Regions from separate parts of the Longimicrobium terrae genome, predicted to be linked through region 1. Evidence: riboswitches for the same ligand, from Rfam matches in the RefSeq annotation. Region 1 holds a riboswitch; the other holds the start of a gene.
What was found. Region 1 has a riboswitch for cyclic di-GMP ahead of HNQ61_RS21230 (hypothetical protein). Riboswitches for the same ligand answer to the same signal wherever they lie in the genome.
Positions count from the first base shown of each region.

Region 2: linked by a shared signal. The riboswitch ahead of HNQ61_RS10190 (M23 family metallopeptidase) and the one ahead of HNQ61_RS21230 (hypothetical protein) in region 1 are both predicted to bind cyclic di-GMP.

Region 1 is NZ_JACHIA010000017.1:63,628-70,979, reverse strand. Features, by position in the region: gene rpiA (ribose-5-phosphate isomerase RpiA) at 1-199, opposite strand, end outside; gene HNQ61_RS21230 (hypothetical protein) at 346-1,866, opposite strand; cyclic di-GMP riboswitch class I at 1,898-1,975, opposite strand; gene HNQ61_RS21225 (hypothetical protein) at 2,659-3,411, opposite strand; gene HNQ61_RS21220 (hypothetical protein) at 3,741-4,316, shown strand; gene HNQ61_RS21215 (RagB/SusD family nutrient uptake outer membrane protein) at 4,830-6,206, opposite strand; gene HNQ61_RS21210 (SusC/RagA family TonB-linked outer membrane protein) at 6,227-7,352, opposite strand, start outside.
Region 2 is NZ_JACHIA010000005.1:667-8,018, forward strand. Features, by position in the region: gene HNQ61_RS10160 (hypothetical protein) at 1-263, shown strand, start outside; gene HNQ61_RS10165 (sensor histidine kinase) at 321-1,217, shown strand; gene HNQ61_RS10170 (dihydrodipicolinate synthase family protein) at 1,208-2,125, shown strand; gene HNQ61_RS10175 (hypothetical protein) at 2,289-2,852, opposite strand; gene HNQ61_RS10180 (PhzF family phenazine biosynthesis protein) at 3,542-4,333, shown strand; gene HNQ61_RS10185 (RidA family protein) at 4,426-4,842, shown strand; cyclic di-GMP riboswitch class I at 5,096-5,190, shown strand; gene HNQ61_RS10190 (M23 family metallopeptidase) at 5,202-5,789, shown strand; gene HNQ61_RS10195 (HAD family hydrolase) at 5,909-6,598, shown strand; gene HNQ61_RS29550 (TonB family protein) at 7,140-7,352, shown strand, end outside.

The sequences.
Region 1 (7,352 bases):
GACGGGCCCGCGCCGTCGTGTCTTCCGACGTGGGCACGCCCACGATGCCCGCCCACTCGCCGGCAGCGCGGCGCTCCGCGATCACGTCCAGCAGGTGGCGCACCGTGGAGCCCGTTCCCAGCCCCACCGTCATCCCGTCGCGGATCCACTCCGCCGCGCGCTCGGCGGCCCGCCGCTTCAGCGCTTCCGTATCCGTCATCTGCACCCGTGCTCCGTGCGGTCCAAGGCGTTCAGGAGCCGCCAACCTATCATCCGGCTTCCGTGCGCGCGACGGGGGCGGAACGAAAGAACCCCGGACGCGCGATGGCGTCCGGGGTCCTGTTCATCCACCAGGGACGGGCGGGATCAGCCTTCGCCCGCGCCGCTCCACCCGTACTCGCGAACTTCGCTGGAACGGCACTCGGTACGCAGCCCGCCGTTGAGCCAGTACGGGCTGTCGTTGACGCACGTCCGCGGCACCGAGCTCACGATGCGGTCAAAGGCGCTCACGGTGATGACCGGGTTCACCGAGAACTCGCCGATGGCGTCGGCGAAGCGCAGCTGCACCGAGATGGTTCCCGCCACCGGGCGGTGCTGGCCGCCGGCGCCGTACGTCTCGTACTCGTCGTTCCACGTCCAGTACGTTTCCTGCGCGGTGACGTTGTCCCACTTTCGCGAGAAGCCCACCGAGTGGTACGTCACCGTGCCGGAAAAGCGCGTGTAGCCGAAGGTGGTGATTCCCGTGCCGCCCGCGCCCGTGCTGCACAGGTACAGGTGGCCGCCCTGCTCGGTAACGAGCTGGTCGGTGCACAGGCGGCCGGTGGCATCGGCCGTGGCGTTCAGCGAGCCCCATTCCGTGGTCTGCCAGGTCGCCGCGCCGGAGCGGACGTCCAGCGCCACGCGGGCCAGCGGAAAGCTGGTGGCGCGGGGCAGCGTGCCCACGAGCGACAGCGTCTGCTCGCGCGGGCCCTCGGTGACGCCCGACTCGTACTCCTGGTGCGAGCCGCCGGCGTCACGCCAGGTGTAGTCGAAGCGCGTGGTCGTCTTGACCTGGCGCTCCTCGAACGTGGCGCGGGCCGCGGCCAGCACGTTGGGCTGCACCACTTCCACCACCTCGGAACCGCCGCCGGCCGTCTGCCCGCCGTCCAGGCGCACTTCCACGCTCGGCTCGCCGGCCTGCAGAAAGGTGTAGGTGAAGGCGCAGGAGACCGCGTCGCCCGCGTCCACCCACACGTTGGGCGCGCTGTCCACCTTGAGGCCGTTCACGTACAGCGAGCAGCCGGTGTAGGAGCCCGCGTCGCCGTTCAGTTCGCGCACCGTGGCCGTGATCACCGTGGGCACGCCGACCAGCACCTGGGCGGGAAGGTTCAGGTCCACCGAGAGCGCGGCGCCCCGCGAAACCGTTTCGGTAATGGTCACCACGTCAGTGCGCTTGCCGTCGATGCCGCGCACGTTGGCCTGCACCTGCAGCCGCGTTCCGCGCGGAAGGCCGCGGAAGCTGAAGGTGGCCAGGCCGGTGGAGGAGGGACGCTGGTAGTTGTTGGTGAAGAGGCGCTCACCGTTGGGGCCGGTGGCCTTGATCTGCACCTTGCTCAGCTCGCCCGGTGCCACGGAAAGGTTCTCCAGGCTGCCGGTGGTGACGGTGAGCGTGGTGACGCCGTCGGCCCCCAGGAGCGCGCGGCCGGCCAGGGTGGCGCTGCCGGAGCGTCCGGTGGCGTGGCGTACGCCGGTGTCGCTGTACTTGCCGGCGCGAAGCCCGCGGGCGAGCACCGGGTCCGCGCCCTGCCCGGCGCGCGCGGAGGGAGCGACGGCGTCGCTGGTACAGGCGGCCGCGAGCAGAAGCACCGCGGGGACTACCAGACGATGTGTGGAGGAGAGACGAAGCATGAGCCGTAGGGGGAGCGTGGTGATGCTCTCCTTCGGCGGCCGGGCTGTCTCGCGCGGGAGACCCCTAGCTTTGCGGACCGGCCTCGCGACCGGGGTGCCGTTTCGGGATAGATGAAATGGGAGGCAGTACAGGAAGGACCTGAATTGCTGCAACAACCCCGGGTATCAGTGCGGCCAATATAGTTTACCTGATTCAGAACGCAAGCTTGTTGATTGCCCGCCGGGCTTACCTCCTTCCGGCCGGGCAAGTGCATCCTGAGAAACATCTTGCGCTTCCACCCGCATGGGTGCGGGCACGGGGATGCGTCCCCCTCTGCCGAGCGCGAGCGTGCCGCCGTGAGAAGGCGTTGAGAAGCCCCGGCTTCCTGGCTCAGCTTGGCCCAACGGACGGCTCGCGCCGCAAGGCATCATCCTGAGAAGGTGTCGAGAAGCCCAGTCGATCTGGCTCAGATCAGCCCCAAGGACGGCTCACGCCTCAAGGCGTCATCCTGAGAAGGCGCCGCAGGTACCTGCCTCCACCCCACAATTTGGCGCCGACGAAGGATCTACTTTCCCCGCGAGAACGGGCGTGGGACCCGCGACGTTGGCTCGGCGGATGGTAGATCCTTCGGCCGCGCATGACCTCGGCGCGGCGGAGAGGCCGGCGCACGCTCCCTCACGATGTCGCCTCCGGGCGGGGTTCGACGGCGAGAGACGAACTGCGGGCCGTTTCTCCACATGCGGTGTGAGCATCCGGCTCCTCCCGCCGGAGCCGCCGAGCCATCCATCTGCCGAGCCGCGGCGCACCCGTGCTCAGGGTGGGGTGCGGCTCAGGATGACGAGCTTCTGCCAGATCTTGCCGCTCAGCCCCGTGGTGAGCGCCTCCACCTCGTCCACGGCGGCCAGCACCACGGGGTCGTCCAGCGTCTGCGCGTACAGCGCGGCCAGCTTGCTGTTCAGCGCCAGCAGTTCGCTGCAGTAGTCCAGGTAGCGGGCCAGTTCGTACCGGTTCAGCTCGCGCCGCGGCGACGATGGCGTGTCGCCGCCGATGGAGCTGCCGCTGTGCCGGTCCGGGTCCTTGGTCAGCTGGTGCATGTCCACGATGTGCGCCACGGCGCGAAGCTCGCGCAGCGCTGACAGGGCGCGGCGGCGCTTGAGCCTGCTTTCCATCGTCAGCAGAAAGAGGACGGCGAGTCCGAGCAGAACCACGTCGTTGATGGCGGCTTCGGCCACCTGCAGCAGTTCCGGCAGCGACATCCCGCGCGCACGCAGATCCACGCGCATCGCGATCCCCGCCAGAAGCGCAGCCAGCACCAGCAGCACCCCGCCCACCGCCACGCGAACGCCCAGCACCGGCCGGCGCACCCACTGAATGGTGTCCACCGTGCGGCCCGCCATGCCCAGGATCTCGCGCGCGAGCCGGCCCAGCCCGCTGCCAGGAAAGCGCTCCTCGATGCGGTCGCCCAGCGCGCGCACCGTCTGGGTGATGCGCTCGGGGTCCAGCCGGGGCCCCGGCGTGGTTCGCGGCGGCGACGGGAACTGGGAGGACGATGCGGATTCAGCCATGCGCAGCGAAAGCGTCGTAAGCGGGCGGCGGGCGCCGGAGCGGGGATCGTAGACGCGCGCGTCCGTCCCGGCAACCCGCACGGGAACCGGGCGCCGTTCTCCCCCCCGCAGAACGGACCGCGATTTGCGGCGCGGGGAAGGTGGCAGAAGCAGGGGTGGATGAACGTTGTATTCCGTAAATCCCGCGGCACCGCCATGGCGCCGTGCACACTCCTTCTCCGCCACCGTGTCCCGGGGATGCGGCGCTGGACCCATCACTTCTTCCGGACGCGTCCCGTGCCCGGAACCCGGCGGAGGCGTCCGCCTTCCACAAGCCCCCCGAGGTGCCCATGCGCTACCTGACGTTTGCGGCGCTCGCCTGCCTGAGCGGCTGCACGGCAATGCGGTCCACCGTCTCGGTCCCCCCCGATGAAATCCGCTCCGTGGTGCGCCTGCACACCGCCCGCGGGGTGCGCGACCTGGAACTCACGCGCAACACCTTTGACCGTCCGCGCTTCGTGCGCATGGGCTCCGACGCCGGCCTGGCCGCGCTTCCCGGCATCTACGAACAGCTCGGCATTCCCTCGGCGCAGGTGCTGAACGCCGATGAACAGCTGTTCGGCAGGCGCTACATGCGCGCGCGGCACGAACTGGGCGGCGTGCGGCTGTCGCGCTACCTGAACTGTGGAAGCACCTTCGTGGGCGGGCCGGACAACTACGAAATCGTCCTTACCGTGATGACGGTCATGAAGCCCACGGGCGGCGGGACCGCAGTGCGCACCTGGGTGGATGCCACCGGGCGCGACGGAGCGGGGTCCGGCACGCAGCCCATTCAGTGCTCCAGCACGGGGCTGCTGGAGCGCGAGATCGTCCACCGGCTGGGCGGCAGCGGCACCGGGCTCGCCTCCACCGCCAGCCGCGACTGACGCGCGGCGGTGGGACAAGAGGAATTGGAATGATGAAGGGAGCGGGCGATGTCGCCCGCTCCCTTTGCGTTTCAAGCCTCGTCCTTCGTCAGGGCCCTCCATCCGATGCGCGTGGCGACGAGTCTAGTATCGGATGATTGCCCCTCGCCATCCACTGATGAGCCGCGATCCTGATCTGCGTACGTGAGGATGACCTGCACGGTCGCCTCGGTTCCCGCAGGATTTCCGGTCGCCTGCCTCCGTCTGCACGGGAGGGCGCGGGAAGAAGATTCCCGAGCCCGGGGATGATCCAACGTTGCGCGCATCGTACTCGGCGTGTGGCCTGCTTTCGACGCCCTGACCAGCCGTGAACATCCGCCCGGCTCCTTGACGCGCGTTTTTCCGATGGGACCCTAGCCTGGACGAAATCCCGGAACGGAAAAGAACGAGGGGGGCGGCTGGAAATCCAGCCGCCCCCCTCGTTCTGCGTCCCTGCCTGCCAGCCCGCCGCAATGCGGCGGGCTGGCGAGGTGACTACGGGCGGTAGCCCGGGTTGCCCGTGATCTCGGCCTGCGTCGGCATGAAGCAGACGCTGGTGCCGTAGGTGCCACGGTTCGCCGTCGGGTGGTTGCCCGTCGGGTAGAAGTTCTGCGAGTACAGACGGATGTACCGGCGCAGATCGCCTTGGCGGTGGCCGTCCAGGAAGAAGTCCCGGCGGCGCTGGTCCATCAGGAACGACAGGTACTGCGCGTCGCTCGCGTCGGCAGCAAGCTGCGGCGCGGTCGGCGGCGTGGGGACCAGGCTCTGGTCCACCTGGCCCGCGCGCGAACGCACGTTCAGGAACCGGATGTTCTCCGGAGTGCGTCCCTGCGCCTCGGCCATGATGTAGCGGGCCTCGAGCGCCGAAGAGATGCGGATGGACGCGCTCTGCGTGAACGCCGCACCCGTCGAGTCCGGCTTGCCGACCGAGGTGAAGCCGCTGAACGAGGGCGACTGGTACGGCGCAAACAGCTGCGTCGCCTGGTCGTGCCCGGTGCCGCCAGCGCGGTTGTAGCGCACGCGGACGTCGTTCAGGTTACGGAACGCGATGTCCACACCCAGGTTACGGGTGCTGCCGATGGCGGACGCAAAGAACGTGTTGCTGCTGTTCGTCACGTCGTAGAACGAACGCCACTGGAAGCCGCCCGGAATCAGGCCGGCCATGCTGTCGGCCGCGGTGGTCACCTGCGACGCGAACGCGGTGGCCTGCGAACGCTCACCCAGGTTCAGGTGGGCGCGGGCGGCCGAAACGCGGGCGAAGCTGATGATCGAGTCGGCGCGCGCGCCGGCGCTGCCCGCGACGGCCTTGTACGCCGTCGCCGTGGCGATGGCGCGGTTGGCGCGGTCGATGGCCAGCCGGAACATGGAGTCCGGGCTGATGGCGCCCTGGCCGGGGGTCACCGGCGCCTCGCACAGGAACTCGCCCATGAGCGCGTAGGTCAGCGCGCCGTAGGCCTGCACGCGGGCCAGGCCCAGCGACCGGTTAGCCGTGTCCGGCGAGATGCGCACCAGGCGCGCCTCGAAGCTGTCCGCCGCCGCGCGGGTGTACTCCAGCACGGGGTACACGTCGGTGGAGTTCAGCTTGTCGATCTGGCGCAGGTCAATGCGCTGCACCGTCTCGAAGTTGTTGCCCGTCACCGCCTCGTCGCTGATCACCGCGCTGTACAGCGCCAGTTCGTCGTACGAACCCTGGAAGCGCGAGATGACGCCGTTCACCAGCACCGGAACGACCGACGGGTCATCCAGGTCTTCCGCGGCGTAGGTGGCCGGGTTGTCCACGTCCAGCAGGGAATCGCACCCGGCCGCCACTCCCGCCAGCCCGAAGGCCAGCAGGAGACGGGCGGAAGCTCTTCCGGAAAGTGAAACTCGCATGAGTGCCTTTCAGGTACTTGTTAGAAGCGGACGGTGATGGACGCCGTGATACGCCGGGTCGGCGGCACCGCGTTCGTCTCGGCCAGCAGGAAGTCGCTGTTGTCGGCGTTCACTTCGGGGTCCACGCCGGTGTAGTCCGTCCAGGTGGAGAGGTTGCGGCCGGAAAGCGACACCACCACGCCCTCGGTGCCAAAGCGCTGCGTGAAGCGCGTGGGAACCACGTAGCTCGCCGAGATCTCGCGCAGCTTCACGAAGTCGGTGCTCTCGATGTACTGGCCGCCGCCGCCCGTGCGCAGCATGTCGTGAACCAGCGTGTCCGCCGCGGTCGATTCCGAGGTCAGGAGCACTTCCTTCACCAGCAGGTCGCCCACGGTGCGCGTGCGGCGGGTCAGGTTCAGCTGGTACGCGCCGGTCTGGCGGTCAAGCTGGAAGCCGAAGCGCAGGTTGCGGAACACGCGGAAGCTGTTGTCCCACGACAGGGTGCGGGTGGGCAGCGAGCCGCCGTAGTACACCGTGTCGTTGGCGATGATCGGGCCGCGGCGGTAGGTCGCCGTCGGCGCGCCGCGAAGGATTTCGCCGTTGGCGCCACGCGAAGGCACCGTGCCGAACAGGGTGCCCAGCGGGCGGCCTTCGCCCAGGATCACGCCCGTGCCGGCCACGCTGAAGCCCGAGATGATCGGGTCCGAGCGCACGCCGCCGAAGCTCACCAGCTCGTTCTTGAGCGTGGCGTGCGCGATGCGGCTTTCCCACGTGAAGTTGCGGGTCTCGATCGGCAGCACGCTCAGCGTGAGCTCGGTGCCGCGGTTGTTGATCTCGCCCACGTTCTGGTTCACGGAGCCCGCGAAACCGCCGGAGGGCGGGTTGGGCACCGGGATCAGCGCGTCGTTCGTGGTCTTGTTGTAGTACGTGAAGTCCAGCGCGATGCGGCCGTTGAGCAGCGAGCCGTCAAAGCCCAGCTCGTACTCTTCGCCCTGCTCCGCCGTCAGGTTGGGGTTGCCGTACGTGTTGGCCAGGAAGCCCTGCCCCACGACCGCGCCCGCCTCGTTGATGATGACCGGGTTGGGAACGAAGGTCTGCTCGGCCGAGTACGGCGCGGGCGCGTTGCCGGCCCGGCCCCAGGCGGCGCGAATGCGGAACTGGTCCACG
Region 2 (7,352 bases), on a different contig from region 1:
GGCTCGACAACGGGCGCCAGAGCACCAAGATCCTCATCCGCAACTCCGAGGTGCCCCTGGGCGACCCCGGGCCGCGGGTGCGCACCCACATCGCCGCCCCGGAACTGGGGATCGACGTGGAGGTCACGCTGCGCGACGAGGGCGGCGTGGTGCGGCGCATCATCGTGGAAACCGTGGTGCCCGAGGGCGAGGAGCGCGGAGAAACGGTGTCGTTCATCGTTTCGCGCATTCCCGAAGCGCGCCGCGACGGCCGTGGACTCTGAAGGGCGGGGCCGCCCGGCCCCGCCGCGTCGCACGTTCCCCCGCCCGCGCACTCTCGCATGATGCTGGTCATGGCGGTGCAGTCCGCCATTCCGCCCGACAACCGCCTGTTGTTCGTGGTGAGCGTGGTGGTGGTGGCCAGCGTGGTGCTGTTCACCGCCGGCGTCATCGTCACCCTGCTGCGCCGCTCCGACCGCCGCCGCGCGGAGGAAGAGAAGCTGGCCGCCATGGGCACGGCCACCGCGCGCATCCTGCACCAGATCAAGAACCCCCTGCAGACCATCGTTCTGCACGCAGACCTGCTGCAGAACGACCGCATCGTCAGCGACGCCGAGCAGCGCCGCGAGGTGGCCGACGCCATCATCGGCGAGTCGCAGCGGCTGGTGGACATGCTGGAGGAACTGTCCGTCTACGCGTCCGGCGCGCAGCGCTCCATGAACCGCCAGCCGGTGGCGCTGGACGAACTGGTGAAGCACGTGGCCGCCCACGAGGCCCGCGACGCGGGCGACAGCGGGCTGCTGGTGGACACCTCGCGGATGGATCGCGCGGTGGTGCTGGCCGATGCCTACTATCTGCGCCAGGCCATCGACAACCTGGTGCGCAACGCGCGCGAGGCCATGGCGGAGCAGGAGGGCGCGCGGCTGGCTGTTTCGGTGGAGCGCGATCCGGCCGGGGCCGTCGTCCGCGTGGCCGACAACGGGCCCGGGATTGCCGCGGACAAGCTGGAGCGCATCTTTGAGCCGTTCGTGTCCACCAAGGGCAAGGGCATGGGGCTGGGACTGGCCATCTGCCGCGAGATCGCCGAGGCCCACGCCGGGCGGCTGGACGTGGACAGCACGGTGGGGCAGGGAACGACATTCACGCTGCGGCTGCCGCTGCACGGCGACGGGGTAACGACGGGCGCGCTGCCCGGGCTGGCGCCGGAACCACGAGGGATGGGAACATCATGGAACTGAACGGCGTTTTCGCCCCGGCCACCACGCCGTTCGATCCGGTGACGGGCGAGGTGGACGTGATCGGGATGCGCGCCAACGTGCGCCGCTGGCTGCGCGCGCCGCTGGCCGGCGTGGTGCTCTTTGGCTCCACCGGCGAGGGCGTGCTGCTGGACGAGGACGAAAAGGTGCGGCTGACCGCCGCCACCCGCGACCTGCTGGACAGCGGGCAGCTGCTGCTGGCCGGCACCGGCGCGGAAAGCACGCGCGCCGCCATCCGGCAGACGCGCGCCGTGGCTGAGGCCGGCGCCGACGCCGTGCTGGTGCAGCCGCCGTCGTTCTACAAGCCGCTCATGACCCCCGCGGCGCTGCGCGACCACTACCGCGCCGTGGCGGACGCGTCGCCGGTGCCCGTAATCCTGTACCAGGTGCCGCCGCGCTTCAGCGGGGTGGAGTTGGAGCCCGGGCTGGTGCACGAACTGGCGCGGCACCCCAACATCACCGGCATCAAGGATTCGTCGGGCGACCAGCGCACGCTGGGCAACCTGGTGGATGCCTGCCGCGGCGGCTGCGACGTGCTGGCCGGCAGCGGCGCTATCCTGTACGCGGCGCTGGAGATGGGCGCGGTGGGCGGCATCCTCGCCGTCGCGCTGCTGATGCCGGAGGAGTGCGCGGAGCTGTGCCGTGCCTTTGCCGAAGAGCGCTTCGCGGACGCCGGGCGGCTGCAGGAGCGGATTGCGCCGCTGCACAAGGTGGTGGTGGGCGAGCTGGGGATTCCGGGGATGAAGGCGGCGCTGGACGCGCTGGGAATGCAGGGCGGCGAGCCGCGGTCGCCCATTCAGGCGCTGCGCAACCGCGACGGGGGCAAGCTGGCCGACGCACTCGCCATCGCCGGCATCCTGCCCAACCCCATCGCCGCCCCGGCTGCCTGAGTCGAGAAGGCGGCCGGCGCGCCTCGCCGGGGATGACGGGCGTTCGGCGCTGGGCGGATCGGGGTTCCGCGTATCATCCCCCCGGCGGCAGTTGATCAACACAAACAGCGTGGGGCCGCGATGAACGCGGCCCCACGCTGTTTTTCATCCACCGAAGCCGGAACTACCTGCGCGGATCCAGGCCGTTGGTGGGCGCGAAGCCGCCGCGGTTGTAGCCGGCGTACCCGCGCTCGTTGGGCCGCTGCTGCCCTGCCTGCGGGATGTAGCGACCCTCACCGCGCGCGCCGGGCGCATGGCCGTAGCCGCGGTCGTACTCGCTGCCGTAGCGCAGGCCCACGCTGTTGCGGTTGTACTGGCCCAGGAAGCGGCTGTCGCCGTGCACGCCGCCGTTTTCCACGTGCCGGTACTGCGCGTCGTACCGCCCGCCGCGCGGCATGCCCTGGGTGCGGGGGCGCTGCACGCGGCCGTGGTGCATGGGGTGATGGTAGATGCCGCCGGCGTCGTAGCTGCCCGGGCCTTCGTCGTAGATGCCGTCGAAGCCGCCGCTGGACTGCAGGTCGCGCTCATGCGCCTGGCGGTACCAGCCGTACGCGCCGTGGCGGTTGTCGGGCGTCATCCGCTGGCCGTGGTACTCGCCGTCGGCCCAGTTGGGGTCCATGGGGTGCGGCTGGCCCCACTGCGGTCCCATGGGATAGCCGCGGTAGTACGGATCGTCATAGTGCCTCATCAGGCCCTCCTCTGGTTCATGCCGTGCGTGATCTTGCCGGCGGTCACCAGCGCAAGAAGCCTTCCCGCTGGCGATCCAGCACGGAGTTGGGGTTGATTCGTATGGGTCCCTTGGATTCGTGCGGGCCTCAGGCCGTGAGGGCCCCTCCCCCGGCCCCTCCCCGTGCAAACTGCGCACGGAGAAGGGAGAACGACAACTCAACCCGATCCGGATGGTGCCGCTCGGCGGAGAGGGCCCCCCTCTCCCCGGCCCCCTCCCCCGCTCCGCGGGAGAAAGGCAGACCTCAGCGTGGGGGCTGAGGGCGATGCGGGTCGGCGGGTGTCGCCCGGCGGTTGAAACCGCGCCTCGAAAGACAGGAAGTCCGCCTCCGCGGACTGCGCCCGCAACCAACATGCTCGTACCCCACGCAGTTGAAGCCCCGAACCGGACGCGCCAGCGGCCGGTGTCGGGGCTTTGCGCTTGTGGAGCGGCGGATTCATCCGCTCAACAGGTGCCCGGCGGCGCAGATCTCGGGACCGCATGCCGAACCCTCCGCCCCGACAACCCTCCCCCAGTCTTTTTTGGGGGAGGGTGGGCGAGTAGTACGAGCCCGGGTGGGGACCGCCCGCGATCTCCCGGTTTTGCACCGCACATCATCCCCGCCTACATTCCCGCCCTTCGCCTCCGCAGCCCCGATCCGCGCGCCGTTCATGCCGCTCAAGCTCGTTCAGGTCGATGCGTTCGCCGACCGCATGTTCTCGGGAAACCCCGCCGCCGTCTGCCTGCTGGACGCGCCCCGCGACGCCGCGTGGATGCAGTCCGTCGCCATCGAGATGAACCTGTCGGAAACGGCGTTCCTGGAGCCGCGCGGCGACGAATGGGGGCTGCGCTGGTTCACCCCCGCCGTCGAAGTGGACCTTTGCGGACACGCCACGCTCGCCAGCGCGCACGTGCTCTGGCAGGACGGCCATCTCCCGGAATCCGCCACCGCGCGCTTCCACACCCGCAGCGGCCTGCTGACCGCGCAACGCGACGGCGAGTGGATCTCCATGGACTTTCCCGCCAAACCCTCGCAGCCCTCGCCCGCCCCGGACGGGCTCGCCGAGGCGCTGGGCGCGGAGCCGGTCGCCATCGTGCGCAGCCACTTCGACTTCGTGGTGGAACTCGAATCGGAGGCCGTGGTGCGCGGCCTGCGGCCGGACCAGGCGCGGCTCGCGGGCGTGGAGGCGCGCGGCGTGATCGTCACCGCGCGGGGGGAGAACGGCGAGTACGACTTCGTATCGCGCTTCTTTGCGCCGCGCGTGGGCGTGCCCGAGGACCCGGTCACCGGCTCCGCGCACTGCGCCCTCGCGCCGTACTGGGCCGCCAGGCTGGGCCGCGAGCGGATGACCGGCTATCAGGCGTCCGCGCGCGGCGGCGTGGTGCGCGTGCGGGTGGAGGGCGACCGCGTGCACCTGGGCGGTCAGGCGATCACCGTGATGCGCGGCGCCCTGGTGGACTGAACGAGGAGGATCGGACGATGAACGACATTTCCAGCCACACAGGCCCTCCGCTCGCCGCCGCCGACGGGACGCGCGACGTGCCGCTTCCCGCCATGACCGTCCGCGAGGTGGCGGGACGGACGCAGGTGTCCAGCGGCGGGCCGTGGGAGGAATCCGTCGGCTACGTGCGCGCGGTGCGCACCGGCCCGCACATCCACGTCGCGGGGACGACGGCGACGGATCCCGAGGGCGAAATCGTCGGGGCGGGCGATGCGTACGGGCAGGCCCGGTACACCTTTCTGAAGATCCGGGCCGCGCTGGAGCTGCTGGGCGCGGGGATGACGGACGTGGTGCGCACGCGCATGTTCGTCACCGACATCGGGCGATGGGAGGAGTTCGGCCGCGCGCACGGGGAGTTCTTTGCGGGCGGCGGCGCCCGGCCCGTGGCGACGATGGTGGAAGTGGCCAGGCTGATCGACCCCGCCATGCTGATTGAAATCGAAGTGGAAGCGTATGTCGTTGCGCAATAACGACATGGGTCATTGCGGCGACTTCATCTGATTCCGTAGCAGGTGTAAGACTCTGGCGTGAGGCGGCGCCTCGTATTATCATGCCCCCCACGCAACTGAACGCCGTGTACGCGCCGCCCCCGTGCCTGCGGGAAGCCGTCGCGCGTTCGTATCCGCAACATGCACCCGGAGCGTCAGTTACACCCGCCGCAGTTCGCAGGCACGTCAGGCAGTTTCCGTTCGATTTCCCGGCCGCATCCGCATCCGGGGACCTCACCGAAAACGGCAAACCCGTCGAAAGCCGGGGACGCAAAGCCACGAGGCTACCGCGCGCGCTCCACGCGCCGCTACGCCAGTCGGGCCGCCGACGAGATCACGCAATGAAATCCTCGCTCTTCCCCGCCGTGCGCGTCGCCGCCACGGCACTGGCCCTCGTTGTCCTCGCGCTTCCCGCGAAGGCACAGGCGCCCACCGCCTCCATGTTTTCCGCCAGCGCCGGCCTCCTGAGCCCCCGGGGCCGCACCGCCGAGGCCGGACGCATGATGGTGCCCGTGCAGGGCATCACCCGCGAGCAGCTTCACGACACGTACACGCAGTCGCGCTCGCAGGGCCGCACCCATCACGCCATCGACATCCATGCGCCGCGCGGCACGCCGGTGATGGCCGTGGCCGAGGGCACCATCCGCAAGCTGCACATCAGCGGGCTGGGCGGCACCACCATCTACCTGATGGACGACGACGGCCGCACCCGCTACTACTACGCGCACCTGGACAGCTACGCGCAGGGGCTTCACGAGGGGCAGCGCGTGCAGCGCGGCGAGGTGATCGGGTACGTGGGCGATACGGGGAACGCGCAGCCGGGCGACTGCCACCTGCACTTTTCCGTGGCCATTCTGCAGAACCCGTCGCGCTGGTGGGACGGCGAGAACCTGAATCCGTACGACCTGCTCAAGCCCGTCGGCCGCTGAGCGTTGCCGGTTGATGAAAGCGCCCCGCCCGCATTGCCGGGCGGGGCGCTCGTGCGTCGTGGATGAACGGCGGCCCGCCGCGTGCAAAAGGTCCGCACAACCCTGGAGCGAGGAGACGCATGCGGCGGCTGGTGCTGTTCGACATCGATGGAACCCTGCTGAACGCCGGCGGTGCCGGCAAGCGCGCCGTGACGCGCGCGCTGCGCGAGGTGTACGGCGAAACGGGGCAGGTGGAGCGCTACAACATGGCCGGGCGCACCGATCCGCAGATCCTGCGCGAGGTGCTGGGGCAGGCCGGGCTGGACCGCGCGCGCATCGACGCGGGGATGGACGCGTTCTGGGACGTGTACATCCGCGTGCTGCGCGATACGCTGGATCCCGCCACCGTGCATGCGCTTCCCGGCGCGGCGGCGCTGGTGGACCGCGTGGAGTCGGAGAACGACACCGTGCTCGGCCTGCTGACGGGAAACGTGCTGGAAGGCGCGCGCATCAAGGTGGACGCGGCGGGGCTGGGCTTTGACCGCTTTCAGGTGGGCGCGTACGGATCGGACCACGGCGACCGCGCGGAGCTCCCCGCCGTCGCCGTCCGCCGGGCCAGGGATCGCACGGGCGTGGAGTTCTCGCGCAAGCAGATCGTCATCATCGGCGACACGCCGTTCGACATCAGCTGCGGCGAGGCGCTGGGCGTGCGGACCATCGCCACGGCCACGGGAACGTACAGCCGGGATGAGCTCGCCGAATGCCATCCGGATCATCTGTTCGCGGATCTGGCGGATACGGAGGCGGTGTGGAGGGCGATCGTGGATTGAGGGAAGTACGAAAGTGCGGAGGTACGAAAGTACGGAAGTACGAGAGTGCCCAGTGCTCAGGGTCTGGGGCCAGTGATGCACGTCGGGGTGCAAGCCCGAACCGCGTGAGCGACTGACGTTGCCGCTACAACGCGGGTGAAGCCTCCACGATACTGCTGTGAGCTTCACCCGCATTGAATCCGGAAAAGAAAGCCGGAGTCTGCGCTCGCGCTGAGGTCTCCCTTTCTCCCGCGGAGCGGGGGAGAGGGCCGGGGAGAGGGGGCTCTCTCCGACCGCGCGGCACCGTCCGGGACCAAGCTGAGTTGCAGTCCTCCCCTCTCCGTGCGGCAGTTTGCACGGGGAGGGGCCGGGGGAGGGGCCTCCCGGCCCGGCGCCGGGCGAGCATCCGTGACCGCGAGTGGTGGCTTCCGGGTCCTCGCGGTGTCGAACCGGATCGCGCAGATTGCACGGGCGGCTCCGGTCCGGTGCAGACGCGAAGGGCGCGCATTACTTTCCTCGCTCCAACCCCGCTCCATCCATCCAATCCATCCCTGGATCACCCGTGAAACCTCGCTTCACACTCCTGGCCGCCGCGCTTGCCGCGGGGTCGCTTTCCGCCTGCGCCGTGGCGCGTGGTGCGCCGGCGGACAATCCCCGCCTGGCGCAGCTGTACGAGCAGGACCAGGCGGACCGCACGGGTACGACGGTGCTGGGCCCCGAGGTGGACCGCCGTGACGCCGAGCGGCGGCGGGAAGCGCGCGCCCTGCTGGATTCG